Regions from separate parts of the Streptomyces sp. GbtcB6 genome, predicted to be linked through region 2. Evidence: riboswitches for the same ligand, from Rfam matches in the RefSeq annotation. Region 2 holds a riboswitch; each other region holds the start of a gene.
What was found. A riboswitch is a leader RNA that binds a small molecule or an ion and turns the genes downstream of it on or off. The one in region 2 is predicted to bind cobalamin.

Region 1 (10,355 bases), on a different contig from region 2:
AGGCGTAACCGCCCCACACCGCGTACACCTCGGCGAGGTCGGCGTCGGAGCGCCAGTTGCGGGCGTCGATCAGCGGCAGCAGCCCGGCGCCGTAGGCCCCCGGCTTGGAGCCGAAGATACGGGCCGTCGCGCGCCGCCGGTCGCCGTGTTCGGCCGTGTCCTCGTCGGCGTGGGCCCGCACGTAGTTGGACTCCGCCGGCTCGTCCAGCTCGGCGACCCTGCGCACCGCATCGTCGATCAGCCCGACCACGTGCGGGAACGCGTCCCGGAAGAAGCCGGAGATCCGCACCGTGACATCGATGCGCGGCCGGCCCAGCTCGCCGAGGGGGACCACCTCGAAGCCGGTCACGCGCCGCGACGCCTCGTCCCACACCGGACGGCAGCCCAGCAGCGCCAGGATCTCGGCGATGTCGTCGCCCTGCGTGCGCATCGCCGACGTGCCCCACACCGTCAGGCCGACGGACTTCGGGTACTCGCCCGTGTCCTGGAGGTACCGCTGCACCAGCGAGTCCGCGAGCGACTGGCCGACCTCCCAGCTCAGCCGGGACGGGATGGCCTTGGGGTCGACCGAGTAGAAGTTCCGGCCGGTGGGGAGGACGTTGACCAGGCCGCGGGTGGGGGAGCCGGACGGGCCGGCCGGGACGTAACCGCCGTCCAGGGCCTTGAGGATGTGCCCGATCTCGTCCGTGGTCCGGGCGAGACGCGGCACGACCTCGGTGCACGCGAACTCCAGTACCGCCACGCCGTCCGGGAGTTCGGTGCCGAGCACCTCCCGTACGAGAGCCCGGCTCTCGGCGACGGCCCAGTCCCGCTGCTCCATGCCCTCCGCGACCCGGCGGCACAGCTGTTCCAGCAGGTCGATCGCGTCGGCCGCGGTACGCGACGGGCCCTCGACGAGATCCGTCAGCTCCACCGGCACCTTCACCGGCGCGCCCGGCTCGGCCAGCAACTCCTTCTCCACCAGCCCGAAATGGGCCGCGAAGCAGGCCCTGAGCCCCGGCAGCGCGTTGGCCTGCCCGCCCCACACCTGCGAGGCGCGCAGCACCGCCAGCACCAGGTTCACGCGCGGCTCGCCGACCGGACCGCCACCCAGAATGTGCAGGCCGTCGCGGATCTGCACGTCCTTGATCTCGCACAGATAGCCGTCGATGTGCATGACGAACGAGTCGAAGTCGTCTTCCTCCGGCTGCTCGTCCACGTGCAGGTCGTGGTGGAGCTCGGCCGCCTTCACCAGCGTCCAGATCTGCGCCCGCACGGCCGGTGCCTTCGTCGGGTCCAGGTCGGAGACCAGCGCGTACTCGTCGAGCAGCTGCTCCAGTTTGGCCAGGTCGCCGTAGGTGTCGGCACGGGCCATCGGCGGCACCAGGTGGTCGACGACCGTGGCGTGCCCGCGCCGCTTGGCCTGGGTGCCCTCACCGGGGTCGTTGACGATGAACGGGTAGACCAGCGGCAGTTCCCCGAGTACGGCGTCCGGCGCGCACCCGCCGCTGAGGCCGAGGCCCTTGCCGGGCAGCCACTCCAGGGTGCCGTGCTTGCCCATGTGGACGATCGCGTCGGCGCCGAAGGAGTTGTCGAGCCACCGGTACGCCGCCATGTAGTGGTGGGACGGCGGCATGTCGGGGTCGTGGTAGATCGCGATCGGGTTCTCGCCGAAGCCGCGCGGCGGCTGGATCATGACGACGACGTTCCCGAACTGGAGGGAGGCCAGCACGATGTCCTCGCCGTCGACGTACAGCGAGCCCGGCGGCTCACCCCACGCCTCCGTCATCGCGTCCCCGAGCTGCGGGTCGAGCTTCTCGAACCACGCCCGGTAGTCCGCGAGCGGCACCCGCGCGGGCGCTGCGGCCAGCTGCTCCTCGGTGAGCCATTCGACGTCGTGGCCACCGGCGTTGATGAGCCGGTGGATCAACTCGTCGCCGTCGTCGGGGTGCCCTTCGACCGCGTACCCGGCATCCCGCAGCGCATCCAGCACCCGCACCGCCGAGGCGGGGGTGTCCAGTCCGACGGCGTTGCCGACGCGCGAGTGCTTGGTCGGGTACGCGGTGAAGACCAGCGCGATCTTCTTCTCCGCGTTCGGCTTGTGCCGCAGCCGCGCGTGCCGTACGGCGATTCCGGCGACGCGTCCGGCCCGCTCGGGGTCGGCGACGTACACCGGAACGTCGGCTCCATCGTCATCGACCCGCTCCTTGAAGGAGAAGGGGACCGTGATCAGCCGTCCGTCGAACTCCGGGATCGCGACCTGCATCGCCGCGTCCATGGGGGAGAGGGCGGCGTCGGACTCGTCCCAGGCCTGCCGGGAGGAGGTCAGGCAGAGGCCCTGCAGCACCGGCACGTCGAGGTCGGCGAGCGCCCCGATGTCCCAGGCCTCCTCGTCGCCGCCGGCCGAGGCCTGCGAGGCGTGCGTGCCGCCGGCCGCCAGGACGGTGGCGACCAGCGCGTCGGCCCCGGCGAGGATCTCGTACAGCCCGGGGTCCGCCCCGCGCAGCGAACCGCAGTACACCGGAAGGGCGTTGGCGCCGCGTGCCTCGATCGCGTCGCACAGGGTGTCCACGAAGCCGGTGTTGCCGCTCAGTTCATGGGCCCGGTAGAAGAGCACCCCGACGGTCGGCCGGCCGCTCTCCCGGGTCCGGGTGCCGTGGACGCCGAACTCGGGCATCTTCTGCGGCTCGACGAACCCCTCGCCGGTCAGCAGCACGGTGTCGGACAGGAACCGGGCCAGCTCGGTGAGGTTGGCGGGGCCGCCCTCGACGAGGTACCTGAGGGCCTCGGCGACCACACCCGCCGGCACCGACGACTCGGCCATCAGCTCGGCGTCCGGCACCGTCTCGCCGCCCAGCAGCACGGTCGGGATACCGGCGGCCCGCAGCGCGGCGAGCCCGTCCTCCCAGGCACGCTTGCCGCCGAGCAGCCGTACGACGGCGATGTCCGCGCCCTCGACGAGCGCGGGCAGCTCCGCCGTGACGTCGACGCGCGTCGGATTGCCGATCCGGTAGTCGGCACCGGAGGCGGCCCGGGCCGCCAGCAGATCGGTGTCTGCGGTCGACAACAACAACACAGTGCTCATGCGGGCGCTCCCGGTGGAATGAAAGGCAGTCCTTGCGGCGCGCCCGACTCGATGAGCCGCCAGAGCGCGTCCGTGTCCGCGTGCTGTTCGATCAGGTCGCCGAGCCGGTCGAGCTGCTCCTCGCGCAGCGCGGCGAACGAGGTGTCGGGGGCCGGCACGAACCGGCGGCCCGCGGCGGCCGCCACCTCGCGCAGGAAGGCCCGGCGGAAACCGTCCGACTCCAGGGAACCGTGCCAGTGCGTGCCCCAGGTCTGCCCGACCCGGCAGCCGTCCAAGAAGGGTTCCCCGCCGGTCACTTCGCCGACCCCGTGATGGATCTCGTACCCCTCGACGCGCTCGCCGAGGGCCTCTCCGACGGGCCGGGTGAGCGTCTTCTCCCGGGCGAACCGGACGCGTACGGGCAGCACACCGAGCCCGTCGACGGCCCCCTTGCGGCTCTCGACCTCGTCCTCGATGTGCTCGCCGAGGATCTGGAAGCCGCCGCAGACGCCGAGCACGGGCCGCCCCTCGGCGGCCCGGCGCCGCAGTGCCTCGGCCAGCCCCCGCTCCCGCAGCCACTCCAGGGCCCGGACCGTTCCCCGGGTCCCCGGAACCACCACGAGATCGGCGTCGGCCAGCTCTTCCGGCCGGTCCACGAACCGCACCACCACGCCCGGTTCGGCGGCCAGCGCGTCCACGTCGGTGAAGTTGGACATCAGCGGGATCGCGCAGACGGCGACCCGGAGCACGTCCTCCCCGACGGGCGGGGCCGTGTTCGACTCCCGGACGGTCCCCCGCAGGGAGACCCGGAGCCCGTCCTCCTCGTCGATCCCGAGCCCGTGCCGGAAGGGCAGGACGCCGTAGGTGTGCCGCCCGGTGAGCCCGTGCAGCATGTCCAGCCCGGGTTCGAGCAGCGAGACGTCCCCCCGGAACTTGTTGACGAGGAACCCGGCGACGAGGGCCTGATCCTCCGGCGACAGCAGTGCCACCGTCCCGAAGAAGGAGGCGAAGACGCCCCCGCGGTCGATGTCCCCGACCACGAGCACGGGCAACCCGGCGTTCCGGGCGATCCCCATGTTCACGATGTCGGTCCGCCGCAGGTTGATCTCCGCCGGACTGCCGGCGCCCTCACAGATCACCGCGTCATACGTGCCCCGCAACTCGGCGAGACAGTCGAGCACGGTGCCGAGCAGCCGCTGCTGCCGCCCACCGTGGTACCCGCGCGCGCTCAGCTCACCGACCGGCCTGCCGAGCAGCACGACCTGACTGCTCTGCTCGCCACCGGGCTTGAGCAGCACGGGGTTCATGAGCGCGGTCGGCTCCACCCGGCAGGCCTGCGCCTGCATGGCCTGTGCCCGCCCGATCTCGGCACCTTCGCGCGTGACAAAGGAGTTGAGGGACATGTTCTGTGCCTTGAACGGCGCGACTTTCACACCCTGCCGCACCAGCCACCGGCAGATACCTGCGGTGACGACGCTCTTACCGGCGTCGGAGGTGGTACCGGCTACGAGGAGGCCTCCGTTGTTCATGACGCCCTCCCCGAGAGCGATTTGCGCAGCAGGGCCCCCGCCGCACTCGCCCCCAACGCCAGCCACCCCACCCGCCGCGACAACCGCACCGCCCGATCGATGTCCGCGACTTCCACGGCCCGCCCCTCCCCGTTCAGCACCGGCCGGTGCTCGACCCGCCCGCCATACGACAACGTCCCCCCGAGCCGCACCCCCAACGCCCCGGCGAACGAAGCCTCCACGGGCCCGGCGTTGGGACTCGGATGCTTCGCCGCGTCGGCCCGCCAGGCCCGCACCGCTCCCTTGGTGTCACTCCCGGCCAGGGCGGCCAGTACGGCGGTGAGCCGCGCTCCCGGCCACCCCGCCACGTCGTCCAGCCGCGCCGAAGCCCACCCGTACCGCCGGTACCGGGCCGACTTGTGCCCGACCATGGCGTCCAGGGTGTTGACGGCCCGGAACCCGAGCAGCCCCGGCACCCCGCCGACGGCTCCCCACACCAGCGCGCCGACGACGGCGTCGCTGGTGTTCTCGGCGACGGACTCCACGACCGCCCGTGCGATCCCGTCGGCGTCCAGGGCCTGCGGGTCCCGTCCGCACAGATGCGGCAGCCGCGCACGGGCCGCCTCGACGTCGCCCGCCTCCAGGGCACGCCCGATGACGCGGGCCTCGCGGGCGAGTGAAGTGCCCCCGACGACGGCCCAGGTGGCGGCCGCGGTGAGCGTGACGGACGAGGCGGTGGACGGTCGTACGACCCGTTGGGCAACGGCACCCAGCGCCATGGCGCCACCGGCGCACACGGCGGTGTGCAGCGCGCCCCACCCGCGGTGGTCCCGCCACAGCACCCGCTCCACGGCCCCGGCCGCCCGCCCGAACACGGCGACCGGATGCCCCCGGCGCGGGTCGCCGAGCAGCAGATCACCGAGAAGGCCGGCGGCGGCGCCGTACGCGAAGACGCGATCGGCACCCATCGGCTCAGCCGGCCGCGGGGTCGGGGACGGGCCGGGTACTGAACCTCGGTCGGCAGCCGCGCATGGCGATATGTCCTCACTCAGGGTGTCCGCGCCCTGGTTCGACGAGACCGGCGGTGAGAGTTCCTGGCTCCCGGGGATTGCTACCCCGGTGACAGTGGCGGGACCGCGCCGGATTCACACCGGCTTCCTCCCTTGCCGCCGTACATGGCTCCGGAAGTCCACCACGCCCTGGAAGACCCGTCAACTTGCCGTTGACCTGGGAGGGGAGTGTGTGGGAAGGCCCACACCGGTTGCCCTGCGGGGCCTGTGGGACATGCCGAAGGCTCCTCTCCGAGCGGACGGGAGAGGAGCCTTCTCGATGCCTGTGAGGTGCTGCCGCGTCAGGCCTTCGCCACGATCAGGTGGATACCCCATGCCACGGCGGCCGCGCAGCCGGCGAAGCAGAGGTAGGCGGCGGTCACGGCCAGGGTCGCGGAGTTGCCCTGAGCGGTGGCGCGTTCGCGGGCGGAGAGGCCCTTGATGCCGAGGGTGAACAGGGCCACCAGACCCACCGTGGCCACGAGGCTGACGCCGAAGACGGAGCCGATGGCTGCCCAGTCGATGTTCATGTCGCTTCTTCCTCGGGGTCAGACGGTGGCGGCCGGGTCGGTCGCGGGAGCAGCCGGGGCGGGGGAAGGGGAGGGGATCGTGGCGGTCAGGTCCTCCGCGACCGGGCCCGCGGGGGGCGGGGTCACGGCGGCGATCGCCGTGGTCACCACGCCGGCCGGCTCCACGGCGTCGGTGACGTTGGCGCTGTCCACGACCTCGCGGCGGGAGAGCTTCCAGATCGCGGCGCTGGCGGCCACGAGGAAGACGGCGACGACCGCCGTGCCCCAGTCGCCGAGGTCCGTCACGGACTCGGCTAGGGCGCCGACCAGCGCGGCGGCCGGGAGCGTGAGCACCCAGGCGACCATCATCCGGGTCGCGGTGGACCAGCGGACCGTGCCGCCCTTGCGGCCGAGGCCCGCGCCCATCACCGAACCGGAGACGACGTGCGTGGTGGAGAGGGAGAAGCCGAGGTGGGAGGAGGCCAGGATGGCGGTGGCCGCGCTGGTCTGGGCGGCGAAGCCCTGCTGCGGCTGGAGGTCGGTCAGGCCCTTGCCCATGGTGCGGATGATCCGCCAGCCGCCGATGTAGGTGCCGAGCGCGATCGCGAGGCCGGCGGAGAGGATGACCCAGGTGGGAGGGTTCGAGCCGGGGGCGATGGAGCCGCCCGCGATCAGCGCGAGGGTGATGATGCCCATCGTCTTCTGCGCGTCGTTGGTGCCGTGCGCGAGCGAGACCAGTCCGGCGGAGGCGATCTGGCCGGCGCGGAAGCCCTTGCGGGTGGCGTTGTCGTCGGCGTTCTTGCCGATCCCGTAGGACAGGCGGGTGGCGAGCATCGCCGCGAGGCCCGCGACCACGGGGGCGGCGACCGCCGGGAGCAGGACCTTGGTGACGAGCACGTCGCCGTGGACCGCGCCGAGGCCGGCGGAGGCGACGGTGGCGCCGATCAGACCACCCATCAGGGCGTGCGAGGAACTGGAGGGCAGGCCCACCAGCCAGGTCACGAGGTTCCAGAGGATGGCGCCGACGAGTGCGGCGAAGATGACCTCGGGACGAATGCCGTTCTCGTCGACGAGACCCTTGGAGATCGTGTTGGCGACCTCCACCGAGAGGAAGGCGCCCACCAGGTTGAGCGCGGCGGACATGGTCACCGCGATCTTGGGCTTGAGCGCACCGGTCGAGATGGTCGTGGCCATCGCGTTGGCGGTGTCGTGGAAACCGTTCGTGAAATCAAACGCGAGTGCGGTTACCACCACAATCGCCAAGATCAGCGAGAAGTTTTCCATTTACCCAGGCAATCTTTCGAGGTCATTGGCTGTTGGACCGTAGGCAACCTGGATGAACGGAAGGTGAACTGGGGCGGTCCTGGTGGTGTCTGGAATCAACTTTGCGATGTCCGGGGGCGGGGTGGACCGAGGCCGCCGTCCCGGTGCCGGTCCGGCGGCCCAGTCCCGCCTTGACTAGAGGCCCATGGCGAACGACTTCAGCCGGCCCGCCGACCCGTTGAAGAGATTCTGGTCACCCGGCAGGCTGCCGCTGTTGTCGTACTGCCAGAAGGTCCAGGACGACCATCCGGCCGGCAGTGCTCCCGCGTCCGCCGAGCCGTGGCGGGCGATCCACAGCGCATGGTCGGCGGCGAACGCGCTGCTGCCACCGGTGCAGAGGTTCCACCAGTTGGTGGTCGTGTAGATCACCGGCCGCCGGCCGGTCTCCCGCTGCAGTTCATCGCTGAAGGACCTGATCCACTTGATCATCCTGGAGTGGCTCAGTCCGTAGCACCTGTGCTTCTTGTCGTACGGGTTGTACTCGACGTCGAGCGCGGGCGGCAGCGTCCAGCCGTCCGCCGTCCAGGTGCCGCCGTGGCTGACGAAGTACGCGGCCTGCCGGGCGCCCGACGACTTGTCCGGCAGGGCGAAGTGGTAGGCGCCCCGCACGATTCCCGCCTGGCGCGAACCGTTGTACTGCTGGCCGAAGTAGGGGTTGAGGTAGGTGGTGGACTCGGTTGCCTTGATGTATACGAACCTGGCGCCTTTCGCCTTGGCGCTCGGCCAGTCGACGCTCTTCTGGTGCGAGGAGACGTCGTGCCCCTTCGGCAGGCTCGCCGCGGCCGCCGGTAGCCCGGCGAGCGCGGCCGTGGTCCCCGCGAGGGCGAGCGCCGCCAAGGACGCCGCCAGGACGCGGACGCGGTGGCGGGACGGTGGAATGCGGTCACGGGCCATGTTTCCCCCCGGAATGGCGACGTGTACGAAAAATCGTCCAGAGATTATTGGAAGATCGGCGTATCCTCGGCGATCTTCGGCCAAGCCGTGAAATGGAACGCTTTGGGGCGATTTGCGCTCTACTGGATTCGGGACGCCCGGTCTAAAGTGCCCTGCCGCGCGGGGCGGTTGGGGCGTCGCCTGGCAGGATCGGGCCATGGCTGAGCAGCGGCGGGACGAGCGTGACGGACGGGACGGACGCGCCGGCGCACAGGGTGTGTCGGAGCCGCGAAGGCGGGATGTACGCGCGGAGGAGGCGAGTGCCTGGCGCGAACTCGTCGCCACAGCCCGGCGCACGGTGTCCGACGGACTGGTCGTCGGCACCTCCGGCAACGTCTCGGTCCGCGTCGGCGACACCGTGCTGGTCACGCCGTCGGGCGTGCCGTACGACAGGCTCACCCCGGACGACGTGACGGGCGTGGACCTCTCCGGCCGCCAGGTCCTCGGCACCCTGGTCCCGACCAGCGAACTGCCGATGCACCTCGCGGTATACGGCAGCACCGACGCCGGGGCGGTCGTCCACACCCACGCCGTCCACGCGACGGCCGTCTCGACGCTCGTCCCCGAGCTGCCGGCGATCCACTACATGTCCGCCGCTCTCGGTGGCGCGGTCCGGGTTGCCCCGTATGCGACGTACGGCTCCGACGAGTTGGCCGAGAACATGCTCCGCGCCCTGACCGACCGCTCCGGCTGCCTCCTCCAGAACCACGGCACGATCACCTACGGCACCACCCTGACCCGGGCCTACGACCGCACCGCCCAGCTGGAGTGGATGTGCCGGCTGTGGCTGACGGCGTCCTCGGTGCCCGGTCTGACCCCGAGCCTGCTGTCCCCGGAACAGGTGGCGGAGGCGGGCGAGCGGCTCCGCGGTTATGGGCAGCGACAGGGCTGAGCCCGCTCGGATCGCCCTCGCTCCTTGCCGGCCGCGACGGCGCTGAGCCGCGACGGCGCTGAGCCGCGACGGACCTTTCCGGAGGTGCCGGACCGTCCGCGCCCGCCCGAAAGCCCGCCCCGCTCGCAGAAGCCCCCTCCGCTCCACTGGCCGCCGTCGATGTCCGCGCCGACACTGGACAGGTGCGCCCAGTCAAAGTCACGGCCGCTGCAGTCGGTGCCGTACTCGCCGCCGGTGCGGCCGGCGTGGCCGCGGGGCGGTTCGCCAGTGACGCCGCGCTGAAGGCACCGCCCGGCCGGCCCCTGCCCACCGAACCCCGGCTCACCGTGCACGGCACCGCGGCCGGCCGCATCACCCTCACCCGGGATCTGGCCTCGCTGCGCCCCGGCACCTACGGCCTGGCCGGCGACGGCTCGCACGCGGTCGTCGGAGCCGTCCTGGAGGCCGCCGCGAACACCGCCGACACCGTCGTACGGCGGCTGGAGCGCGTGACCCACGGCACCTTCGAGACCGGCGACAGGGCCTGGCTCACCGCCAATGTCCACATCGGCAACCCGGGCACCGCCCTGGGCCTGGAGTACGCCGACATCGACCTGCCCGGCGAACTCGGCGCGCTGCCCGCCTGGTTCGTGCCCGGCCACCGGGACACCTGGGTGATCGCGGTGCACGGTCTCGGCACCACCCGCGAGCACCCCATGAACGTCATGGCGTTCCTGCACGCCCGGCGCCTGCCGGTGCTCGCCCTCGCCTACCGCGGCGACCTCGGCGCCCCGCGCCCCCCGGACGGCCTGAACCACCTCGGCGAGAGCGAGTGGCGCGACCTGGACGCGGCGATCCGCTACGCCGTCCGCTACGGCGCCCGCCGTGTCGTCCTGTACGGCTGGTCCACCGGCGCCACCATGGCGCTGCGCGCCGCCGCCCACTCGGCACTGCGCGAACGCGTCTCCGGCCTTGTCCTGGACTCCCCGGTGCTCAGCTGGGAGGCCACCCTGCGCGCCCTCGCCCAGGCCCGGCACACCCCCGAGCCCCTGCTGCCGCTCGCGGTGCGCGCCGCCCAGGGCCGCGCCGGCCTGCACGCCGACCACGTCGGCGACCCCG
Region 2 (10,355 bases):
GGGAGCAGATTCCGTACGGATCGAGGAACATCGCCGTCTCGGAGGCCGAGGCCCACCTGCGGCGCCTGGTGAAGCTGGGGCGGGCGGAGGCGGTGGCGGGGAGCGAGCCGGTCACCTACGTGGCGGTGTAAATCGTTTACGTGGCGGTGAAAATCGTTCGGCGATCGCCGCCCCCGGCTGCTAGACAGCCTCATGGACCCCTTGGAGCGGCTCCTCGCCGAACACGCCTGCGAGCGCCTCGTCATCGACTTCGTCCACCGTCTCGACCTCGGCGAACCCTCCTCCGTCGCGGACCTGTTCACCGAGGACGGGTGGTGGGAGTGGCCGCCGCCCGGGGACGGGCGGCGGGCCGAGGGGCGGGCGGCACTCGCCGCGTACTTCGGCTCCCGGCCGCCGGGCCGCCTCTCCCGGCGTGTGATGTCCAACATCCTCGTCACGGTGACGGGACCGGACACGGCGACCGCGACGTCGTACTTCCAGACGTACCGGGTCGACGGTCACGACGCGGGACGCGAGGGGGGATCCGGCGGCGGAATGGTCCCGGCCGGGCCGCCCGTCCAGGTCGGTCACTACCAGGACGGGTTCCGGCGCGTCGACGGGCGGTGGCTTCTGGCGTCCAGGTCCCTGGTGCTGCCGTTCGGCGGGCCGACCCCCACCGCGGGCGGCTGAAGCCGTGCCGCGCGCAACCCGGCTCGCCCGAGGCTCAGTTGACGGCGCGCTCGGCTGTGATGAGCATCTCCGCCAGGTCGGCGAGGGTGGCCAGCTGGCGGGGGTTCATCTGCGGGGCGCGGGCCGCCAGGCGGACCAGGCCGCTCTCGCGGAGCCGGGAGAGCGGGTCGGCCTGGGCCTCCAGACCCTGGAGCACCGGCTGGAGCGCCTCGTACAGCGCCTCCGGCTCGTCTGCGGTGAAGAAACCGGCCGGCAGGCCGAAGAACCGCCGCAGCCGGTCGGTGTGTTCGAGGCTCGGCAGCCCGCTCTTGCGCCACTCGCTCAGCCACTGCCTGCTGGTGCCCGCGATCGCCGCGAGCTCGCCCAGCGAGTACCGCTTGCCGTCGGGGCGGCGCCGGTTCTCGCGGATGAAGTCCAGCCGCTGCCGCACCCGTTCGGCGAGCCCCGCCTCGGGCGCGGCCCCGCCCGCGAGGAGTTCGGCGACCACCCCGACCGGGATCCCGGTGCGGTACGACAGGTCGGCCACGTCCAGCACCTCGGGCAGCCGTCCGGGGCGTCCGGTCAGCTCCCCGAGCCGTTCCAGTACGCCGGTCAGCGGGGCATGGGCGTCACTCACCAAGGTCCCCCTGGACACGCGTGGTTGGTCGGTCGGCCGAGCAGACGCGAGGCTATCCAATCACCGGTCCCGGCCACCAGACATGACAAGGACCACTGCCCAAGGGGGCAGCAATCGTTGACATGTGACGGACCGGCAGGAAAGGATCACCTCACCAGGCCACGGTCGAACCGACCCGCCCCGGGTGCCGCCTATGGGGGAGCGGCATCCGGGGCGACCAGCCGCCCCGCCTCCTCCCCAGAAGGTGAGGCGAACCGATGCCGCAGCCCGTCCTGCTCCTCGGTGCCGGCCGCCGGCGCGCGTACGACGAGTTCGTGCTGACGCGTGTCGCCGCGGTCCGCCCGGTGCTGCTGGTGGACGCCGCACCGCCGGCCTGGGCACAGCAGTGCCTGGCCGGTCACCTCGCGGCGGACCCCGGCAAGGGCGGCGCGACGGCATCGGCGGTGCTGCGGTTCGCGGCCAGGCACCGGGTCCGCGGCGTGCTGACCCACATGGGCGAGTACGCGGTCACCGCCGCCACGATCGCCGGGCAGTTGGGGCTGCCCGGCACCTCCCTCGCCGCGGCCGCCGCGTGTGCCGACCCGCCCGCGCTGCGCACGCTGCTGGCCGGCCACGCGGTCCCCGTCGACGCCCCCGGCACGCCCCGTGTCTCGGCCGAGACGGTCGTCCTCGACGGCGAGATCCGCATCGCCGCCATCACCCGTACGACCCTGGGTCCGGCGCCCGCCCGGCAGCCGCTCCGGCACACCGTGCACGCCCACGACGGCCTGCTGCACAACCGTTTCCTGCGGCTGGCCGTCGACCGCACCGTGCACGCCCTCGGCGTCGGCCGGGGCGTCCTGCACATCGGCCTCACCCTCACCGACCGCGGTCCCCGGGTCACCGACGTCGCCCCGCATCTCCCGGGCGACCTGATCCCGCTCCTCGTCAAGCGGGCCACCGGCGTCGACCTCGCCCAGGCCGCGGCCGCCCTCGCCACCGGCGAGGTGCCCGACACGACGCCCACCCGGCAGCGGGCGGCCGCCATCCAGTTCGCCTACCCGGCCGCCACCGGCCGCCTCGACCACCTGGACCTCTCCCCCGACGCCGCCCACGAGCCCGGCGCCGACCGCATGCTCCTCACCCGGCACACCGGCGACCACGTCACCGCCGGTCCGCACGCCACCGCCGCCGACCGGCTGGCCCTCTGGGTGGCGGTCGGCGAGACCCCGGCCCACTGCGACGACGCGCTGCGCCGGATGGCCCGCCACCTGTCCGCAGGCATCGCCCCGCTCGCGAACGCGGCCTGAGCGCTCCGCTGGAAGTGCCGCGACATGCCGTCGGTCGACTGCGGCGCCGTCGTGGCTGGTCGCGCCCACGCGGCGGCAGCCGCATATCGGATACGGCCCCGCGCCCCTTCAGGGCGCTACCGAATCGCAGTGGACGAGGTCCGTACGAGCCGCCCTAGAACGCGATCGTCCGTATCAACTCGCCTGCCTCACCCAGCACTTCGACTTCCTCCCGGCTCATCGTCGGATTGACCGCCCGCCGCCGCAGAGCCTCCGCCAGCCCCTCCTCGGACAGTTCGGCCGGGTCGGCGAGCAGGGCCGCCAGCAGCTTGTGCGCCAACGGGTAAGCACCCAGCGCCACTTGAGCGAGGATCACCGCGGACATGCCCCAGTCGAGCCCGGGCGGCCCGTCCTCGGCGTTGGTCCAGTCGATGACCCGCGGGCCGTCGGGAGTCAGAATCACGTTGTCCGGATGCAGGTCCAGGTGGAGGACCCGGGTGCCGGGGTCGGCAGGGTCCCGGCCGGGCACGGCGTGCAGCCGCCGCAGCAGCGAGGCGAGCAGCGCACCGCCCTCCTCCGCGTCCGTCTCCCCCGCCAGCAGCGCCGCCAGCATGGTCGGCCCGGACAGCCGCTCCATGACCAGTTCGGTACGGGACCCGGAGGGCCGCACCCGGGGCGCCGGGTACCCGTGCTCCCGTACGTACGCCATCACCGCGCCCTCGGCGGCCGCGTCCCCCCGGCCGTCCCGGTCCCGGCGCAGCACCCACGCCTCGTCGATCTCGTACACATCGGCCGAACGCCCCGAGCCGAGCAGTCTCCCCGTCATGGCGTGACCATAACGAGTCGGTCCCCGCACAGCCCCCTCTCAGCTTCCCCCGGGCGGCCGGTAAGGTAGCCGGGTCGTCATCACCCGTACGGGGGGAAGCCGGTGCAATTCCGGCGCTGACCCGCAACCGTGAGCCACACCTGGTGGCAAGCCGGACCGCCGCGCCCGGGACGTTGATCGGCTCATGTGCGCCGGCGCCCGCCGTCGCACGGCACCGTCGAGGTTTACGGAGCCGAGCCGCCGGGGTGTCCCGTGCTGCCCGGCTCCCCGCAGGGAGAGGCACCCGCCGACCATGACCGTCCTCCGCCGCACCGCCGGGGTGCTGGCCGCCACCGCCGTCATCGGTACCGCCACGCCCGCGACGACCGCACTCGCCGCCGGCACGTCCCCGTCGCCGTCCGCGTCGGCGGTCCTCCCGTCGGGGCTGTACGGCAGTTCGGACCCCAAGTTCGACGGCGTCTGGCGCCAGTCCCTCGCCCTGCTGGCCCAGCGCGCGGTGGGGCTGACCCCGGCCGCGAAGGCGGTGGACTGGCTGGCCGGGCAGCAGTGCGCGAACGGCTCGTTCGCCGCGTTCCGCGCCGACCCGGCGGCGGCCTGCGACGCCAAGGTGGCGGTCGACACGAACAGCACGGCGGCCGCCGTACAGGCGCTGAAGGCGGCCGGCGGGCACGACGCCGCCGCGGACAAGGCCGTGACCTGGCTGAAGTCGCAGCAGAACAAGGACGGCGGCTGGGGCTACACCCCGGGCTCGGCCAGCGACACCAACTCCACCGGTGTGGTCATCGGCGCGCTCGCGGCGGCCGGCGAGAGCGCGGACAGGTCGCCGTACGACCTCCTCGCCAAGTGGTCCATCCCCTGCGCCGAGGACGGTGGCGGCGCCCTCGCCTACCAGCCGGACAAGCAGGGGAAGCTGGCCGCCAACGCGGACGCGACCGCGGCCGGGGTGCTCGGGGCCCTCGGCAGGGGGTTCGTGACGACGGCCGGGAAGGCCCCGGCAAAGGGCTACGCCTGCGCCGACTCCGACCAGGCCCTCACCCGGGAGGAGGTGGCCCGCAACGGCGCCGCGTACCTGGGGGACGCCACGTCCGCGACCGGCCACCTCGTCTCCACGCTGCCCGGTGCCAAGCCCCAGCCGGACTACGGCAACACCGCCGACGCGGTCGTCGCCATGGCCGCGCAGGGCTGGACGAAGCCGGCGAAGAAGCCGTACGCCTGGCTGGAGGCGCACGCCGTGCCGTGGGCGGAGCAGAGCGGGCCGGCGGCCTACGCCGAGCTGATCCTCGCCGCGCACGCGATGGGCGCGGACCCGCGTGACTTCGGCGGCACGAACCTGGTGACGGCGCTGAACGCGACGGGCCCGGCCCCGCGGACCGCAGCCGCGAAGCACACCGAGGAGAAGAAGTCCGGCAGCAGCGTGTGGTGGATCGTCGGCACCGGCCTCGTCGCCGGTATCGGCATCGGCTTCCTGCTCAGCGGCCGCCGGAAGCAGCAGCAGCTGTGACCGCGGTCCGCCGTGCGGCGCTGCTGCTCCTGGCCGCGCTGACGCTGTGCGCGGCGGCCGCCGGGCCGGCGGCGGCCACCGGTTACCGCTACTGGTCCTTCTGGGAGCGGGACGGCGCGCGCTGGACGTACGCCACGCAGGGCCCCGCCACCGCGCGGCCCGCCGACGGTTCGGTCGAGGGGTTCCGCTTCGCGCTGAGCGAGGACTCGGCGGACGCGTCGCGGCCGCGCGGCACGGCGGACTTCGGGACGATCTGCGCCGGTACGCCCGCCGTCGGGGGCCGGAAGCGGGTGGGGCTGGTCGTCGACTTCGGTACGGCGGCGGACGCGCCCTCGGGAGAGCGGCCGCCTGCGCGACGGACGGCCTGCGCGGTGGTGTCCGCGGACGCGACGGCGGCGGAGGCGCTGGCGGCAGTGGCGAAGCCGCTGCGGTACGACACGAACGCGTTGTTGTGCGCGATCGGGGGGTATCCGTCGCGGGGGTGCGGGGAGAAGGTGGCCGCGGGGGGTACGTCGGACAGCGGGCCGTCGCTTGGCCTGGCGGCCGGCGTGGGGGTGGTCGTGGTGGTGGCTGCGGGTGCCCTCTGGCAGGCACGGCGGCGGAAGAATGCGTGAGCGCCACAGTGCGGGCCGGTGGGGGCTGGTCGCGCAGTTCCCCGCGCCCCTGAAGGGGCGCCGCAGTCGCGTCAGCTTCATGGCTGCGGGCAGTCGTGCCGCTGGGGCGATGGGGGTCCCCCCGCGCGAGCGAAGCCGAGCGTGGGGGAGGGTGGGCGCAGCGGCACCCCGCAAGCGCGGGCGAGCGAAACCCCCCGTCCCCCGGCAGCAGCGCCGCTCCCCCGTACACCCCGGCGCCTGGTGGCTCTGGTCCCTCTCCCTCGGTGTCGCCGCGTCCCGTACCACCAACCCGCTCCTCCTCGCCCTCCTCGTCACGGTCACCGCCTACGTCGTGGCCGTCTGCCGGACCCGGTCCGCCCCCTGGTCCCGTTCCTACGCCGCCTTCGCCAGGCTCGCCCTCGCCGTTCTCCTCGTCCGCCTCGCCTTCACCGTCGTGCTCGGCTCCCCCGTCCCCGGCGCGCACACCCTCGTCACCCTCCCCGAAGTGCCCCTCCCCCACTGGGCCCAGGGCATCCGGCTCGGTGGCCGGGTCACCGCCGAGGCACTCGTCTTCGCCCTGTACGACGGCCTCAGGATCGCCACCCTCCTCGTCTGCGTCGGCGCCGCGAACGCGCTCGCCGGCCCGGCCCGGCTGCTCAAGTCCCTGCCCGGCGCCCTGTACGAGCTGGGCGTGGCCGCGGTCGTCGCCCTCACCTTCGCGCCGCACCTGGTCGCCGACGTACAGCGGCTGCGGGCCGCCCGGCGGCTGCGCGGCCGCCCCGACTCCGGCATCCGCGGCCTGCTCCAGGTCGGACTCCCGGTCCTGGAGGGCGCGTTGGAGCGTTCGGTCGCCCTCGCCGCCGCGATGGACGCGCGCGGGTACGGCCGCAGCGCCGACGTCCCGGACCGGGTCCGCCGTACGACGGCCGCGCTCACCCTCGGCGGTCTGCTCGGCATCTGCGCGGGGCTGTACGGGCTGCTGACCACCGAGGGCGGCGGCTACGGGCTGCCCGTACTGCTCGCCGGGGTGGTCGCCGCGCTGGCGGGGCTGCGGCTCGGCGGCCGGCGTTCGCCGCGCACCCGGTACCGGCCGGACCCGTGGGACGCGCGGGCCTGGCTGGTGTCCGGGGCGGGCGCCGCCGTCGCCGCCCTGCTCACCCTGGCGTCCGTCCGTGATCCGGACGCCCTGCACCCCGGGGTCGTACCGCTGGTCGCCCCCACGCTTCCGCTCTGGCCAGCGGCCGCCGTGCTGCTCGGCCTGCTGCCCGCCCTGATCGTTCCCAAGGATCCCGAGGATCCCGAGGAGGAGCCGTCGTGATCCGCTTCGAAGACGTCTCCGTGACGTACGAGGGCGCTGCCCGACCCGCCGTCCGAGGCGTCGACTTCGAGGTGCCCGAGGGTGAACTCGTCCTCCTGGTCGGCCCGTCCGGCACCGGGAAGTCGACGGTTCTGAACTCCGTGAGCGGGCTCGTGCCGCACTTCACCGGCGGCACCCTGCGCGGCCGGGTGACGGTCGCCGGCCGGGACACCCGTACCCACCGGCCGCGCGAACTCGCCGACGTCGTCGGCACGGTGGGCCAGGATCCGCTCGCCCATTTCGTGACCGACACGGTGGAGGACGAACTCGCCTACGGGATGGAGTCGTTGGGGATCGCCCCGGCCGTGATGCGGCGGCGGGTGGAGGAGACCCTGGATCTGCTGGGGCTCGCCGAGCTGCGGGACCGGGCGATCGCCACGCTCTCGGGCGGGCAGCGGCAGCGGGTCGCGATCGGGTCGGTGCTCACCCCGCATCCCGCGGTCCTGGTGCTCGACGAGCCGACCTCCGCGCTCGACCCGGCCGCCGCCGAGGAGGTGCTGGCCGTGCTCCAGCGGCTGGTGCACGACCTGGGGACGACGGTTCTGCTGGCCGAGCACCGGCTGGAGCGGGTCGTGCAGTACGCCGACCAGGTCGTGCTGCTGCCGGGGGACGGGGCCGCGCCGGTGTGCGGGACGCCCGCCGAGGTGATGGCCGTGTCGCCGGTGTGTCCGCCGGTGGTGGAGCTCGGGCGGCTGGCCGGGTGGTCGCCGCTGCCGATGACCGTACGGGACGCCCGGCGGCGGGCGGCCGGGCTGCGGGAGCGCCTGGCCGGGCGGGCCCCGGAGCAGCGGCCCGCGGCCGGCCCCGCGGTTCCGCTCGCCGAGGTCCGCTCCCTCGCCGTCCGCCGGGGCCGGGTCGACGCGCTGTGCGGCGTCGATCTCACCGTCGCCCCCGGGGAGACCGTCGCCCTCATGGGGCGCAACGGCGCCGGGAAGTCCACGCTGCTGGGCGCCCTGGTCGGGCTCGTCGAGCCGGACTCCGGCGCGGTGCGGGTCGGCGGCGCGGTCCCGCACCGCACGCGCCCGCGCGATCTAGTACGCCTCGTCGGACTGGTCCCGCAGGAACCCCGGGACCTGCTGTACGCCGACACGGTCGGCGCCGAGTGCGCGGCCGCCGACCGGGACGCGGGGGCGGTGCCCGGGACCTGCCGCGGGCTCGTGTCCGGACTGCTTCCCGGGGTCGCGGACGACACGCACCCCCGTGATCTCTCCGAGGGGCAGCGGCTCGCCCTCGCGCTCGCCGTCGTCCTCACCGCCCGGCCGCCGCTGCTCCTGCTCGACGAGCCGACCCGGGGCCTGGACTACGCGGCGAAGGCCCGGCTGGTGGGCGTGTTGCGCGGGCTCGCCGCCGACGGGCACGCGATCGTGCTGGCCACGCACGACGTGGAGCTGGCCGCGGAGCTCGCGCACCGGGTGGTGCTGCTCGCGGAGGGGGAGGTCATCGCGGACGGGCCGACCGACGACATCGTCGTCTCCTCGCCGTCCTTCGCCCCGCAGGTGACGAAGATCCTCGCGCCGCAGCGGTGGCTCACCGTGGCCCAGGTCCAGGAGGCGCTGGCATGACCGGCATGCCCCCTCCCCGGGCGAGGTCCGGTCCCCGGGCACGGTCCCGAGCGGACAACCCCGTGCGGCTCGGCCCCCGCTCCCTCGCGGCCCTGCTCCTGGTCAGTGTCGTCGGGGTGGTCGCCGTCGGCTGGCCCTTCCTCGCGCCGCCCTCCTCCCGGATCGCCTCGCACGCCCAGGACGCGCCCTGGCTCTTCGCGGGCCTGCTGGTGCTGCTGGTCGCCGTGCTGGCGGCGACGATCGCCGAGTCGGGGCTCGGTCCGAAGGCGGTCGCCATGCTGGGCGTGCTGGCCGCGACGGGGGCGGCGCTGCGGCCGGTCGGCGCCGGCACCGCCGGGATCGAGCCGATGTTCTTCCTGATGGTGCTGAGCGGACGGGTGCTCGGGCCGGGCTTCGGGTTCACCCTGGGCTCGCTCACCATGTTCGCGTCGGCGCTGCTCACCGGCGGGGTGGGGCCGTGGCTGCCGTTCCAGATGCTGGCGATGGGCTGGTTCACGATGGGGGCCGGTCTGCTGCCGGGTGCCGGGCGGCTGCGCGGCCGCGGCGAGCTGGCGCTGCTGGCGGGTTACGGCTTCCTGGCCGCGTTCGCCTACGGCACGGTCGTCGACCTGGCCGGCTGGCCGCTGCTGGCCGGCAACGCCTCGAACCTGGCCTTCGACCCGCATGCCGGGCCCGCCGCCAACCTGGCCCGTTTCCTCGCCTACAGCCTGGCCACCGCCATGGGATGGAACCTGGGGCGGGCCCTGTGCACGGTCGTCCTCACCCTGGTCCTCGGTCCGGCGTTGCTGCGGGCGCTGCGCCGGGCCACCCGGCGGGCCGCCTTCGAGACCGCGGTCACATTCGACGGCCCCGGGGCGTGAGATCTCGTACGCGTCCGGTGACGGGACCGGTGAAGCACCCCACATGACGCACGTCACCTACGATCCGGAACAGTAGTCAGACTTATCCGTTATGTCCGTTTCGCAACCCCCGCCGACCTGCGGTTTGAGAGCCACGCCACACAACGGACCACCGCCGCCTATGCGACCACCACTAGTAAAAGGGGTGATTGCGGACGGCTTTCCGGCCTGCTTGTCTGGACGACGTCGCCAGGCGCCACGAGCCCACAGCGGGCCGCGGCGCCGACGCATACGGACGGCCCTCACGGGTGGTTCCGGAGCACGGCGACTCCCTGTCCCCGACGAACGAGGTTCTCCGTGTCCGTGTCCTTCATCCGCCGCATCGCTTCCCCGAAGAAGGCCCTCACCACCGCCGCCGTGGCCGCTGCCGCCGCCGGCATGGCCCTGACCGCGGCGCCCGCCCAGGCCGCCACCACGTCGGCCTCCTCCGCCCAGGCGATCGCGCACAAGATGATTCCGGACGCCGCACAGTTCAACGCGTTCAGCAAGATCGTGTCGCACGAGAGCGGCTGGAACCCCTCCGCCACCAACTCGTCCTCCGGCGCCTACGGCCTGGTCCAGGCCCTGCCCGGCTCGAAGATGGCGTCTGCCGGCTCCGACTGGAAGACCAACCCGGCCACCCAGATCAAGTGGGGTCTGGACTACATGAACTCCCGCTACGGCAGCCCGACCGCCGCCTGGAGCTTCTGGCAGGCCAACGGCTGGTACTGAGCCGGCCGACCCGCGCGCACCCGCGGTCGATCGCGGCCGAGCCACGCACCCGCCGCTGATCCCCGGCGCCGCGCGCCCCTGAACCCCGGCACCCTCGCCTCCCTCCTCCTGGGCGAGGGTGCCGACGTAGGTCCGGACGTGGTGCACTGGGCCCGGAGCCAGCCCATCCGCCGGAGGAACGATGACGACGGCCACCCCGCCCCGCGACCCCGAGACCCGCGGTGTGCGGCTGGTGGCCGTTCTGCTGGCGCTGATGCTGGTGAGCGGCCTGATCGACGCCGTCGGCTATCTCGGCCTGGGCCATGTCTTCACCGCCAACATGACCGGCAACGTGGTGATCCTCGGCTTCGCGG
Region 3 (10,355 bases), on a different contig from region 2:
CGGCCGAGGTCATGATGTCGAGGTTGCCGGCGTAGGCGGGCAGGTAGTGGGCGGCGCCCTCCACTTCGAGGAAGACGGAGACCTTCACGGCGTCGCCGGGGGCGAGGGTGCGCAGCGGGTCGTCGGCGGCCACCCGCTCGAACTGCACCTTCTGCTTGAGGCGGTAGCCGGGGACGTACGTCTGGACGCGCGCGACCATCTCCTCGACCGATTCCGTCACCGCCGCGTCGTCGCAGTCGCCGACCAGGCAGTGCACGGTGTCCCGCATGATCAGGGGCGGTTCGGCGGGGTTGAGCACGATGATCGCCTTGCCGCGGGCCGCGCCGCCGACCTTCTCGATGGCGGCGGAGGTGGTCTCGGTGAACTCGTCGATGTTGGCGCGGGTGCCGGGACCGGCGGAGCGGGAGGAGATCGAGGCGACGATCTCGCCGTAGTGGACCGGGGTGACCGCGTTGACCGCGGCGACGACCGGGATGGTGGCCTGGCCACCGCAGGTGACCATGTTGACGTTCGGGGCGTCCAGGTGGGCGTCGCCGTTGACGGGCGGGACGACGTACGGGCCGAGCGCGGCCGGGGTGAGGTCGACGACCGTACGGCCGAGGGCGCGCAGCACCTCGTCGTGGCGGCGGTGGGCGCCGGCGGAGGTGGCGTCGAAGACGAGCGACACGTCCTCGAAGGCGTCCAGGCCGACCAGGCCGTCGACGCCCTCGTGAGTGGTGGCCACCTTGAGGCGGCGGGCGCGCGCCAGGCCGTCCGAGTCCGGGTCGATGCCCGCCATGGCGGCGATCTCCAGCGACTCGGAGAGCCGCAGGATCTTGATCATCAGGTCGGTGCCGATGTTCCCGGACCCGATGACGGCGACCTTCGTGGTCATGCTGCTCCCTCGGTGGCGAAGGTGACCCCGACCGTGCCGAGGCCCTCGATGTGCGCGGTGAACTCGTCGCCCTCGGCGGCGACCGCCATCGGGCCGAGCGCGCCGGTGAGGACGATGTCGCCGGCCCGCAGCGGGTCGCCGAGCCCGGCCAGGGTGGCGGCGAGCCAGCGGGCGGCGGTGAGCGGGCTGCCCAGGCAGTCGGCGCCGGTGCCCTGCGAGACGGTCGCGCCGTTCTTGTCCAGGGTCATCCGGACGCCCCGCAGGTCGACCCGGTCCAGCGGGACAGGTGTGCCGCCGAGGACGAACAGGCCGCTGGAGGCGTTGTCGGCGACGGTGTCGACGATCGTGATGTCCCAGCCGGCGATCCGGCTGTCCACGATCTCCAGCGCGGGCAGCGCGAAGGCGGTGGCCCGCAGCAGGTCGGCGACGGTCGGGTCGCGGTGCGGCAGGTCGGCGGCCAGGACCAGGGCGACCTCGGCCTCGACCTTGGGCTGGAGCAGCCGCCCGGCCGCGACCGGCTCGCCCTCGGCGACCGCCATGTCCGCGAAGAGAGCCCCGAAGTCGGGCTGATCGACTCCGAGCTGCCGCTGTACGGCGGGCGAGGTCAGCCCGATCTTGCGGCCCACCAGCCGGCGGCCCGCGGCCAGGCCCCGCTCGACGTGCAGCCGCTGCACCGCGTAGGCGGTCTCGATGTCGTCCTCGGGGAGGAGGGCGCGCACGGGGGCGCAGGGGATGCCGGTGCGGGTGGCTTCGTCGAGGACGTCGGCCACCTTGGTGACGAGGTCAGGGCTCATGCCGACAGGTATAGGCGGGCGCCGGGAAACGAGGCAAAATACGTTCCGTGGCACGGAACAGCAGTCAGGGAAACATGCTCGACAAGGCAGTGGCGGTCCTGGACTGCTACCGCCCGAACGGCGGCGCGTTCCGTCTGACGGAACTGGCCGAGCGGTCCAAGCTGCCCAAGACCACCGTGTTCCGGCTCTGCGCCGAGCTGGTCCGGCTCGGCCTGCTGGAACGGGACGCGGAGACCTACCGGCTGGGCGGCGCCCTCTTCGAGCTGGGGTCGCTGGTGCCGCGCCGGCAGGATCTGCGGGAGGCCGCGCTGCCGTTCCTCCAGGACCTCTTCGAGGCCACCCACGAGACCGTGCACCTCGGGGTGCGCGAGGGCCACGAGGTGGTCTACGTCGAGCGCATCCACGGCCACGACGTGCTGCGGCTGCCGTCCCGGATCGGCGGCCGGCTCCCGCTGACCTGTACCGGGGTCGGCAAGGCCCTGCTGGCGTTCTCGGGCGCCGAGCTGGTCGAGGAGGTGCTGGCCGCACCGCTCCCCCGGCTCACCCCGCACTCGGTCACGGACCCCGCCCGGCTGCGCACGGCCGTCGAGCAGGCGCAGGTCGCGGGGCTCGCCTACGAGGAGGAAGAGGCCGCAGTGGGGGTCAGCTGCATCGCGGCACCCGTCTTCGACGGTCCCACGGCGGTCGCGGCGCTCTCGGTGGCCGTACCGTGCGGCCGGTTCCGGCCCGCGCAGCTGGCCCCGGCGGTACGGACGGCGGCACTGGGGCTGTCCCGGGCACTGCGCGGGGTCAGGCGTCCAGCGGGATCGGCGTGAACATGGCCGGCTCCTGGTCCGGGGTCAGGGCGGTCGGGCCGTACACCCAGTCGGTGAGACCGTAGTCGTACGTGTCCCGAGCCCGCATGACCGCGTTGCGCCGGAGGCGTTCCTCGCCTTCGAGGTGCCACAGCTCGCCCCAGGTGCGGGCGGTGGTCTGCACCCGGCGGCAGTGCTCGACCCGGACCGCCTGGTAGGCGGCGAGGGCCGCATCCCAGTCCGGGGCGGTACGGGTGAGATGGTGGGCGAGCACCCAGCCGTCCTCGATCGCCATGATCGCGCCCTGGGCCATGTACTGCAGCGGCGGATGCGCGGCGTCGCCGAGCAGGGCGACCCGGCCGTGCACCCAGGTGTCCACCGGGTCCCGGTCGAGCATCTGCCACCAGCGGTCCCGCCACATGAACGGGATGCCCTGGCGGACGGTGTCACAGGTGGCCTCGAAGGCCGCGTCGAGCTCCTCGGGCCCGCCCCACCGCGCGTCGCCCGCGGCACCCGCGGTCCCTGCGGCACCCGCATCGGCCGACGGCGACGCGAAGACGGCGACCTGGTTGAGCATCTCGCCGCCGCGCAGCGGGTACTGCACGAAGTGGCAGCGCGGCCCGACGTACACGACGACGTCCTTCTCCGCGACCCCGTTGCCCCGCACCCGCTCGATGGGCACGGCCGCCCGGTAGGCCACGTAACGCGAGCTGACCACGTCGTCGCCCACGAACTGCCGCCGTGCCACGGAGTGCAGTCCGTCGGCGGCGACGACCAGCGCGGCCTCCTCGGTACGGCCGTCCGCCAGCCGGATCCGGGCGCCGGCACCGGTGTTCTCGTACCCGACGACCTTCCGGCCGGTGCACAGCTCGACGCCGGCCGCCCGGCAGGCGCGCAGGAGGAGGGCGTGCAGGTCGCTGCGGTGGATGACCAGGTACGGGTAGCCGTACCGGCGTGCCAGGTCGGGCAGGTCGAGCCGGGTGAGTTCACGGGCGTCGAGGGCGTCGCGCATCACTATGGCCTCGGGGAGCACACCGAGGCTCCTGGCCTCGTCGAGCAGGCCGTAGTCGTCGAGGATGCGGGTGCAGTTGGGCGCGAGCTGGATGCCGGCGCCGACCTCGCCGAACTCCTCGGCGCGTTCGAGGACGCGCACCCGCAGTCCCGCCCGGGTGAGGGCGAAGGCGGTACTGAGGCCGCCGATGCCGCCCCCGACGACGAGGACGTCGGGGCGGTGCGGGCCGGTGGGGGGTGTGGGTGCGGTCATGGTCTCTTCCTTGCGTACCGGGGCAGGCTGCTCAGAGCCAGGGGGTCAGGACGGGCGCGCCGTCGAAGGGGGCCGGGCGGCCGGTGAGGTAGGCGGCGATCTCGGGGAGTCCGCCGGTGAGTTCGGCCGGCCCGCCCGGGCCCGGCAGCTCCCAGCGGTGGCCGTCGGACCGCAGGACGAGGGCCGGGCCGGTGGCCGCGGCGGCCCGTTTGGCGACCGCGTCGTCGCAGAGCGCGGCGAGGAAGCCGGCCGGGAGGCCGGCGAAGGACACCCCGGTGGCGAGGTCGACGGCGTGCACGCACACCTCGCGGGCGCGCAGCCAGGGCAGTTCGGTGGCCGGGACGGTACGGCCCTGGCCGGTCACGACCGGCGACCGCCACTGGACCCCGTCGAGCGCGTCCATGGCGTCGGCGAGGGTGTCGGCCGACCGCCGCAGCCATGCGGTCAGTTCGGCCGCGGGCCGCCGGGCACCGTGCTCGATGCCGGCGGCGCGCTCCTCGGGCGAGGCGTACATCGGGGTCGGCTCGCCGGTGGCGGCCCAGTGCACGAGGTTGCCCAACGCGTCGGCGTTGGCGGCCACATGGGCGACCAGGTGGCTTCGGGTCCAGCCGGGCAGCCCGCTGGGCGGGTCCAGGTCGGCGTCGGCGGCCTTGAGGAACAGCTCGGTGCCGGACCGGGCCCAGCGCCGGGCGTCCGCGAGGGTACGGCTCATCGGGCGGACGTCTCCCGTACGACCCGGTTGGCCAGCCGCCCGATGCCCGCGATCTCCGTGACGACGGTCTCGCCGCCCAGCAGGAAGCGCTGCGGCTCGCGGGCCTGGCCGACCCCGCCGGGCGTGCCGGTGGCGATGAGGTCGCCGGGGTTGAGCCGGACCATCGTCGACACGTACTCCACCAGCGCGACCGGGTCGAAGAGCAGGTCCCCGGTGGAGTCGGACTGCATCACCTCGCCGTCGACGGCCAGCCGGATGTCGAGCGCGGGCCGGACACCGCCCGGCAGTTCGTCCGGGGTGACGAGATACGGCCCGACCGGCGTGCTGGAGTCCCACGCCTTGCCCTGAAGCCACTCCCGGGTGCGGAACTGCCAGTCCCGGCAGGTGATGTCGTTGAGGACGGTGAACCCGGCGATCGCCGCCGCGGCCTCGGCCCCGCGTGCCCGCCGTACCGTCCTGCCCACCACGACGGCGAGTTCGGCCTCCCAGTCGAACTGCCCGGTCTCCTCCGGCCGCACGATGTCGTCGCCCGCACCGATCAGGCAGTCCGCGAACTTCGCGAACAGGGTAGGGTGTTCGGGCAGGTCGCGGCCCATCTCCTGAATGTGGTTGCGGTAGTTGAGGCCGACGCACACCACCTTGGAGGGGGCGGGGACGACGGGGGCGAAGTCGGCGCCGGCCAGCGGGTAGGCCGGGCCGGTCGCCGCGGCGGCGAACTCCCGCCAGCCGTCCTGGCGCAGCACGGCACCCACGTCCGGGAGGCCGAGGTCGACCAGCGTCCCGCCGGCCCCGCCGGGCTCGCCGCTCTGGCCGCTCTGGCCGCTCTCGCCGCTCTCGCCGCTCTCGCCGCTCTCGCCGTCGAGGCGTACGGCCCGGGTGGTGGCGCCGGTGCGGAGGGTCGCGAGCTTCATCGGGTGGTTCCTTCCACGTGCGTGCGGTTGAGCCGGAGGGCCTCGAAGACCGGGGAGTCGCTGAACCGGAACAGGTCCAGCGCGCCGGAGTCGGAGTCGGTCGCCCCTGCCTCGGAGCGGACCGACAGCGGCTGCCAGGAGGGCACGACGAACAGGTCGCCGCGCGTGACGGACCAGGACGTCTCCCCGACGGTGACCGTGCCGGAGCCGTCGAAGACCTGGTACACCGACGAACCGGTCTCGCGGACGGGCGCGGTCTCGGTGCCGCGCGTGACGCGGTGCATCTCGGCGCGGACGGTGGGCAGCACGTCGGCGCCGGTCGCCGGGTCGGTGAAGCGGACGGCCGCGTGGCCCGGCTCGACGGTGCCGGCGAACCCCTCGGACTCCAGCGCGAGCTGGTCGGCGAGGGCGCGGTCGGTGTGCTCCCAGCGGTAGGCCAGGAGGGGGGTGCCGGGGGCGGCGGCCTCGGCTGCCTCGGTGGCCGCCACCGGACTGAGGCCCGGATGCCCCCACAGGCGCTCGGAGCGCGAACGCTCCGGGGTGATCCGCTCGGCGTCGCTGATCTCGTCCCGGCCGAACTCGAAGAACTGCGACTCGGTGAGGTACTGGAACGGGATGTCCAGCCCGTCGATCCAGGCCATCGGCTCGGCGGTGGCGTTGTGGTGGGCGTGCATGTGCCAGCCGGCCTGCGGCAGGAAGTCGCCCCGCCGCATCGCGACCGGGTCGCCGCCGACGACCGTCCACACGCCCTCGCCCTCCACCACGAACCGGAAGGCGTGCTGGGTGTGGCGGTGCTCGGGGGCGTCCTCGCCGGGCATCAGGTACTGGATCGCGGCCCACAGGGTCGGCGTCGCGAAGGGCCGGCCGCCGAGTGCCGGGTTGGCGAGCGCGATGGCCCGGCGCTCGCCGCCGCGGCCCACCGGAACCAGGTCGCCGGACCGCGCGGCCAGGGCGCGCAGCTGCTGCCAGCGCCATACGTGGGGCACGGCCCGGGAGCGCGGGTGGGCCGGCATGAGGTCGCCGATCTCGGTCCACAGCGGGACGAGGAGCTCCCGCTCGAAGCCCCGGTACAGCTCTTCGAGGGCCGGGGTGACCTCGGGCTGCCCCGGCGCCGCGGCGGCCCGGAGGCGCACCGGGGAGTCCGTGGCCCGGTCTGGGGTAAAGGTCTGCGTCACAACCCTCAGGGTGCGCCGTGTCCACCTGGAAGACATGGAGATTCTGGAGAACAGAATCCCGTGTCTACTCTGGAGGGATGGACAAGCCGCTGAAGAATCCGCCGCCGTACGCCATCGCGAGTGTCGACCACGCGCTGCGCGCCGCGGCGATGCTCCAGCTGGAGGGCGGGCTGACCGTGTCGCAGATCGCCGAGCGGCTGGGCGTGGCCCGGTCCACCGCGCACCGGCTGCTGGCGATGCTCGTGTACCGGGACTTCGCCGTCCAGGACGAGGACCGGATCTACCGCGCCGGGCCGGTCCTGGAGCTGGCCGCGCACTCGCAGTCGCAGGTGTCGCGGCTGCGGGCGGTCGCGCTGCCGCATCTGCGGCGGCTGGTCGAGGTGGTGGAGGAGACGGCCAACCTCGTCATCCGCACGGGCGACTCCGTCCGGTTCATCGCCAGTGTGGAGTGTGCGCGGGTGCTCCGGGTGGGGTCCCGGGAGGGGATGGTGTTCCCGGCGCACCGGACCACGGGCGGACTGCTGCTGCTGGCGGACCTGCCGGAGGAGCAGCTGGCTGAGGTGTACGCGGAGGAGCGGTACCGGGACCGGCCGACCGAGCGGCCGGACCTCGCCGGGCTGCGGCGGGAGCTGGCGCGGGTGCGGCGGGGTGGCTTCGCCGTGAACCGGGAGCGGTCGGAGCGGGGGCTGGTCGCGGTGGGGGTGCCGGTTCGGGGGGCCGACGGGAGGGTGGTGGCGGGGGTTTCGGTCTCGCTGCCGAGCGTGCGGTATGAGAAGGGCCGGCTGGGGGAGTTGGTGGCGGCCTTGGGTGGAGTGGTTCGGGGGATCGAGGAGGAGTTGTCCGCCTAGGGATCGGGAGGGTCTTGTTGGAGGGCGACTGCGGGTAGTCGGGGGCTGGTCGCGCCCACGCGGCGGAGCCGCATATCGACGACGCCCCGCGCCCCTTTCGGGGCGCTTCCCTCACGTGGGTCGTAAGGTGGACCCCGCAGCTGGTTCGTCCCGTTCGCCAGACGGGATGTCGTAAGAGGGAACCCGGTGTGAGTCCGGGACTGCCCCGCAGCGGTGAGTGGGAACGACCGCCGTCATACGCACTGGATCCACCGGATCCGGGAAGCGACGGCCAGTAGGGGTCTCGTACGACTAGGTACGACTTTGTACGACGAGACGCGCCCGCGAGTCCGAAGACCTGCCAACTGCCCGTGTGCGAACCACTCGTGCGCGGACATCCCGGTGACCTCGTGGGCGGGTCGGCGTGCAGGTCGGACGGACGGTCGGGTACGACCGTCGCCGTCCGGTTCGTCACCCCTTCGCGCTCTCGTCCCGTCGCCGGGATCTCAGGGAATCGTCTCGCGAAGGAGATCTCCGTGACAGCCAAGTCCGCAGCCGCGGCAGCCCGGGCCACCGTGTACGGCTACCCCCGCCAGGGGCCGGCCCGGGAACTGAAGAAGGCGATCGAGAGCTACTGGAAGGGCCGGATCACCGCCGACGCCCTGCGTGCCACCGCCGCCGAACTGCGCCGCTCCACCTGGCGGCAGGTCGCCGAGGCCGGCATCCACGAGGTGCCGACCGGTGACTTCTCGTACTACGACCACGTCCTCGACACCACCGTGATGGTCGGCGCCGTCCCCGAGCGGCACCGCGCCGCCGTCGACGCCGACGCCCTGGACGGCTACTTCGCCATGGCCCGCGGTACCCAGGACATCGCGCCGCTGGAGATGACGAAGTGGTTCGACACCAACTACCACTACCTGGTACCGGAGTTGGGCCCGGACACCGTCTTCGCCGCGAACTCCGCCAAGCAGGTGGGCGAGTTGCGGGAGGCGCTGGCCCTCGGGCTCGCCACCCGTCCGGTGCTGGTCGGCCCGGTCACCTACCTGCTGCTCGCCAAGCCGGCGCCCGGCGTGCCCGCCGGCTTCGACCCGCTCACCCTCCTCGACCGGCTGCTCCCGGTGTACGCCGAGGTCCTCGCCGACCTGCGGGCGGCCGGCGCCGAGTGGGTGCAGCTCGACGAGCCCGCCCTGGTCCAGGACCGCACCCCGGCAGAGCTGGCCGCCGCCGCCCGCGCCTACCGCGACCTGGGCGCCCGCACCGACCGGCCGAAGCTCCTGGTCGCCTCCTACTTCGACCGGCTCGGCGAGGCCCTGCCGGTGCTGGCCAAGGCCCCGGTCGAAGGGCTCGCCCTCGACTTCACCGGGGCGGCGGCCGCCAACCTGGACGCCCTGGCCGCCGTCGGCGGGCTGCCCGGAAAGCGGCTGATCGCCGGTGTCGTCAACGGCCGCAACATCTGGGTCAACGACCTGCCGGCGTCCCTCACCACCCTCGGCACCCTGCTGGGCCTCGCCGACCAGGTCGACGTGGCCGCCTCCTGCTCCCTCCTGCACGTGCCGCTGGACACGGCCGCCGAGCGGGACATCGCACCGCAGATCCTGCGCTGGCTGGCCTTCGCGAAGCAGAAGACCGCCGAGATCGTCACCCTCGCCAAGGGCCTCGCCCAGGGCCCCGACACCATCGCCGCCGAACTCGCCGCCAACCGCGCCGACCTGGCCTCCCGGGCGGGTTCGCCGATCACCCGCGATCCCGCCGTCCGCGCCCGGTGTGCCGCCGTCACCCCGGCCGACGCCCGCCGCTGCCAGCCGTACGCCGAACGCTCCGCCGCCCAACGCGCCCACCTTCGGCTGCCGTTGCTGCCAACGACGACCATCGGATCGTTCCCGCAGACCGGCGAACTGCGCACCGCACGGGCGGACTTGCGGGCGGGCCGGATCGACACGGCCGGGTACGAGGAGCGGGTCAGGGCCGAGATCCGGGAGGTGGTCGCCTTCCAGGAGAAGGCCGGTCTGGACGTCCTGGTGCACGGCGAACCCGAACGCAACGACATGGTCCAGTACTTCGCCGAGCAGCTGACGGGGTACCTGGCCACCCAGCACGGCTGGGTGCAGTCGTACGGCACCCGGTACGTGCGCCCGCCGGTCCTGGCCGGTGACATCTCCCGCCCCGAGCCGATGACGGTGCGCTGGACGTCGTACGCGCTGTCGCTCACCGACCGCCCGGTCAAGGGCATGCTGACCGGGCCGGTGACCATGCTGGCCTGGTCGTTCGTCCGGGACGACCAGCCGCTCGGCGACACCGCCCGGCAGGTCGCCCTCGCCCTGCGCGACGAGGTGAACGACCTTGAGGCCGCGGGCACTTCGGTCATCCAGGTCGACGAGCCCGCGCTGCGCGAGACCCTGCCACTGCGGGCCGCCGACCGGGCCGGGTATCTGGCGTGGGCGACCGAGGCGTTCCGCCTGACGACCGGCGGAGTCCGTCCGGAGACCCAGATCCACACGCACATGTGCTACGCCGAGTTCGGCGACATCGTCCGGGCCATCGACGACCTCGACGCGGACGTCATCAGCCTGGAGGCGGCCCGCTCGCACATGCAGGTCGCCCGCGAGCTCGCCGCACACGGCTATCCGCGCGAGGCGGGACCCGGGGTCTACGACATCCACTCGCCCCGGGTGCCGAGCCCGGCCGAGGCCGCCGACCTGGTGCGGACCGGCCTGCGGGCCATCCCCGCCGAACGGCTCTGGGTCAACCCCGACTGCGGGCTGAAGACCCGCGGCTGGCCGGAGGTCCGGGCCTCCCTGGAGAACCTGGTCGCGGCGGCACGTTCGGTGCGTGCGGAGCTGTAGCCGGGTCCTGGTGCGGGTGCCGGACGGCGTACTGTCGTGCGCGTCCGGCGCCCGCCGCCGACACCTGACGGACGACCATGGAGAAACCGCCCCGTGACCTGCCGAGTCATCCTCATAGCCCCGGCCTTCACCCCCTCGCTGCGGCGGGCCCGCTTCTA

Region 1: another riboswitch for cobalamin. It lies ahead of KVT45_RS00265 (cobalamin biosynthesis protein); the one in region 2 lies ahead of KVT45_RS26390 (prenyltransferase/squalene oxidase repeat-containing protein).
Region 3: another riboswitch for cobalamin. It lies ahead of metE (5-methyltetrahydropteroyltriglutamate--homocysteine S-methyltransferase); the one in region 2 lies ahead of KVT45_RS26390 (prenyltransferase/squalene oxidase repeat-containing protein).

What each region holds. Positions count from the first base shown of each region.
Region 1 covers NZ_JAGXJL010000001.1:46,049-56,403, reverse strand. Annotated here, with positions in the region: gene cobN (cobaltochelatase subunit CobN) at 1-3,064, opposite strand, end outside; gene KVT45_RS00270 (cobyric acid synthase) at 3,061-4,572, opposite strand; gene KVT45_RS00265 (cobalamin biosynthesis protein) at 4,569-5,519, opposite strand; cobalamin riboswitch at 5,619-5,761, opposite strand; gene KVT45_RS00260 (hypothetical protein) at 5,903-6,130, opposite strand; gene KVT45_RS00255 (inorganic phosphate transporter) at 6,149-7,393, opposite strand; gene KVT45_RS00250 (lysozyme) at 7,568-8,326, opposite strand; gene KVT45_RS00245 (class II aldolase/adducin family protein) at 8,523-9,257, shown strand; gene KVT45_RS00240 (alpha/beta fold hydrolase) at 9,440-10,355, shown strand, end outside.
Region 2 covers NZ_JAGXJL010000016.1:63,718-74,072, forward strand. Annotated here, with positions in the region: gene KVT45_RS26365 (MBL fold metallo-hydrolase) at 1-131, shown strand, start outside; gene KVT45_RS26370 (nuclear transport factor 2 family protein) at 193-669, shown strand; gene KVT45_RS26375 (XRE family transcriptional regulator) at 704-1,285, opposite strand; gene KVT45_RS26380 (hypothetical protein) at 1,543-2,574, shown strand; gene KVT45_RS26385 (phosphotransferase family protein) at 2,729-3,379, opposite strand; cobalamin riboswitch at 3,434-3,563, shown strand; gene KVT45_RS26390 (prenyltransferase/squalene oxidase repeat-containing protein) at 3,672-4,880, shown strand; gene KVT45_RS26395 (SCO2322 family protein) at 4,877-5,494, shown strand; gene KVT45_RS26400 (energy-coupling factor transporter transmembrane protein EcfT) at 5,604-6,791, shown strand; gene KVT45_RS26405 (ABC transporter ATP-binding protein) at 6,788-8,392, shown strand; gene KVT45_RS26410 (ECF transporter S component) at 8,398-9,252, shown strand; gene KVT45_RS26415 (transglycosylase SLT domain-containing protein) at 9,589-10,002, shown strand; gene KVT45_RS26420 (YoaK family protein) at 10,184-10,355, shown strand, end outside.
Region 3 covers NZ_JAGXJL010000024.1:51,583-61,937, reverse strand. Annotated here, with positions in the region: gene KVT45_RS33525 (acetaldehyde dehydrogenase (acetylating)) at 1-874, opposite strand, end outside; gene KVT45_RS33520 (2-keto-4-pentenoate hydratase) at 871-1,668, opposite strand; gene KVT45_RS33515 (IclR family transcriptional regulator) at 1,743-2,483, shown strand; gene KVT45_RS33510 (FAD-dependent oxidoreductase) at 2,458-3,726, opposite strand; gene KVT45_RS33505 (maleylpyruvate isomerase family mycothiol-dependent enzyme) at 3,758-4,438, opposite strand; gene KVT45_RS33500 (fumarylacetoacetate hydrolase family protein) at 4,435-5,349, opposite strand; gene KVT45_RS33495 (cupin domain-containing protein) at 5,346-6,560, opposite strand; gene KVT45_RS33490 (IclR family transcriptional regulator) at 6,602-7,372, shown strand; cobalamin riboswitch at 7,497-7,732, shown strand; gene metE (5-methyltetrahydropteroyltriglutamate--homocysteine S-methyltransferase) at 7,888-10,197, shown strand; gene KVT45_RS33480 (histidine phosphatase family protein) at 10,291-10,355, shown strand, end outside.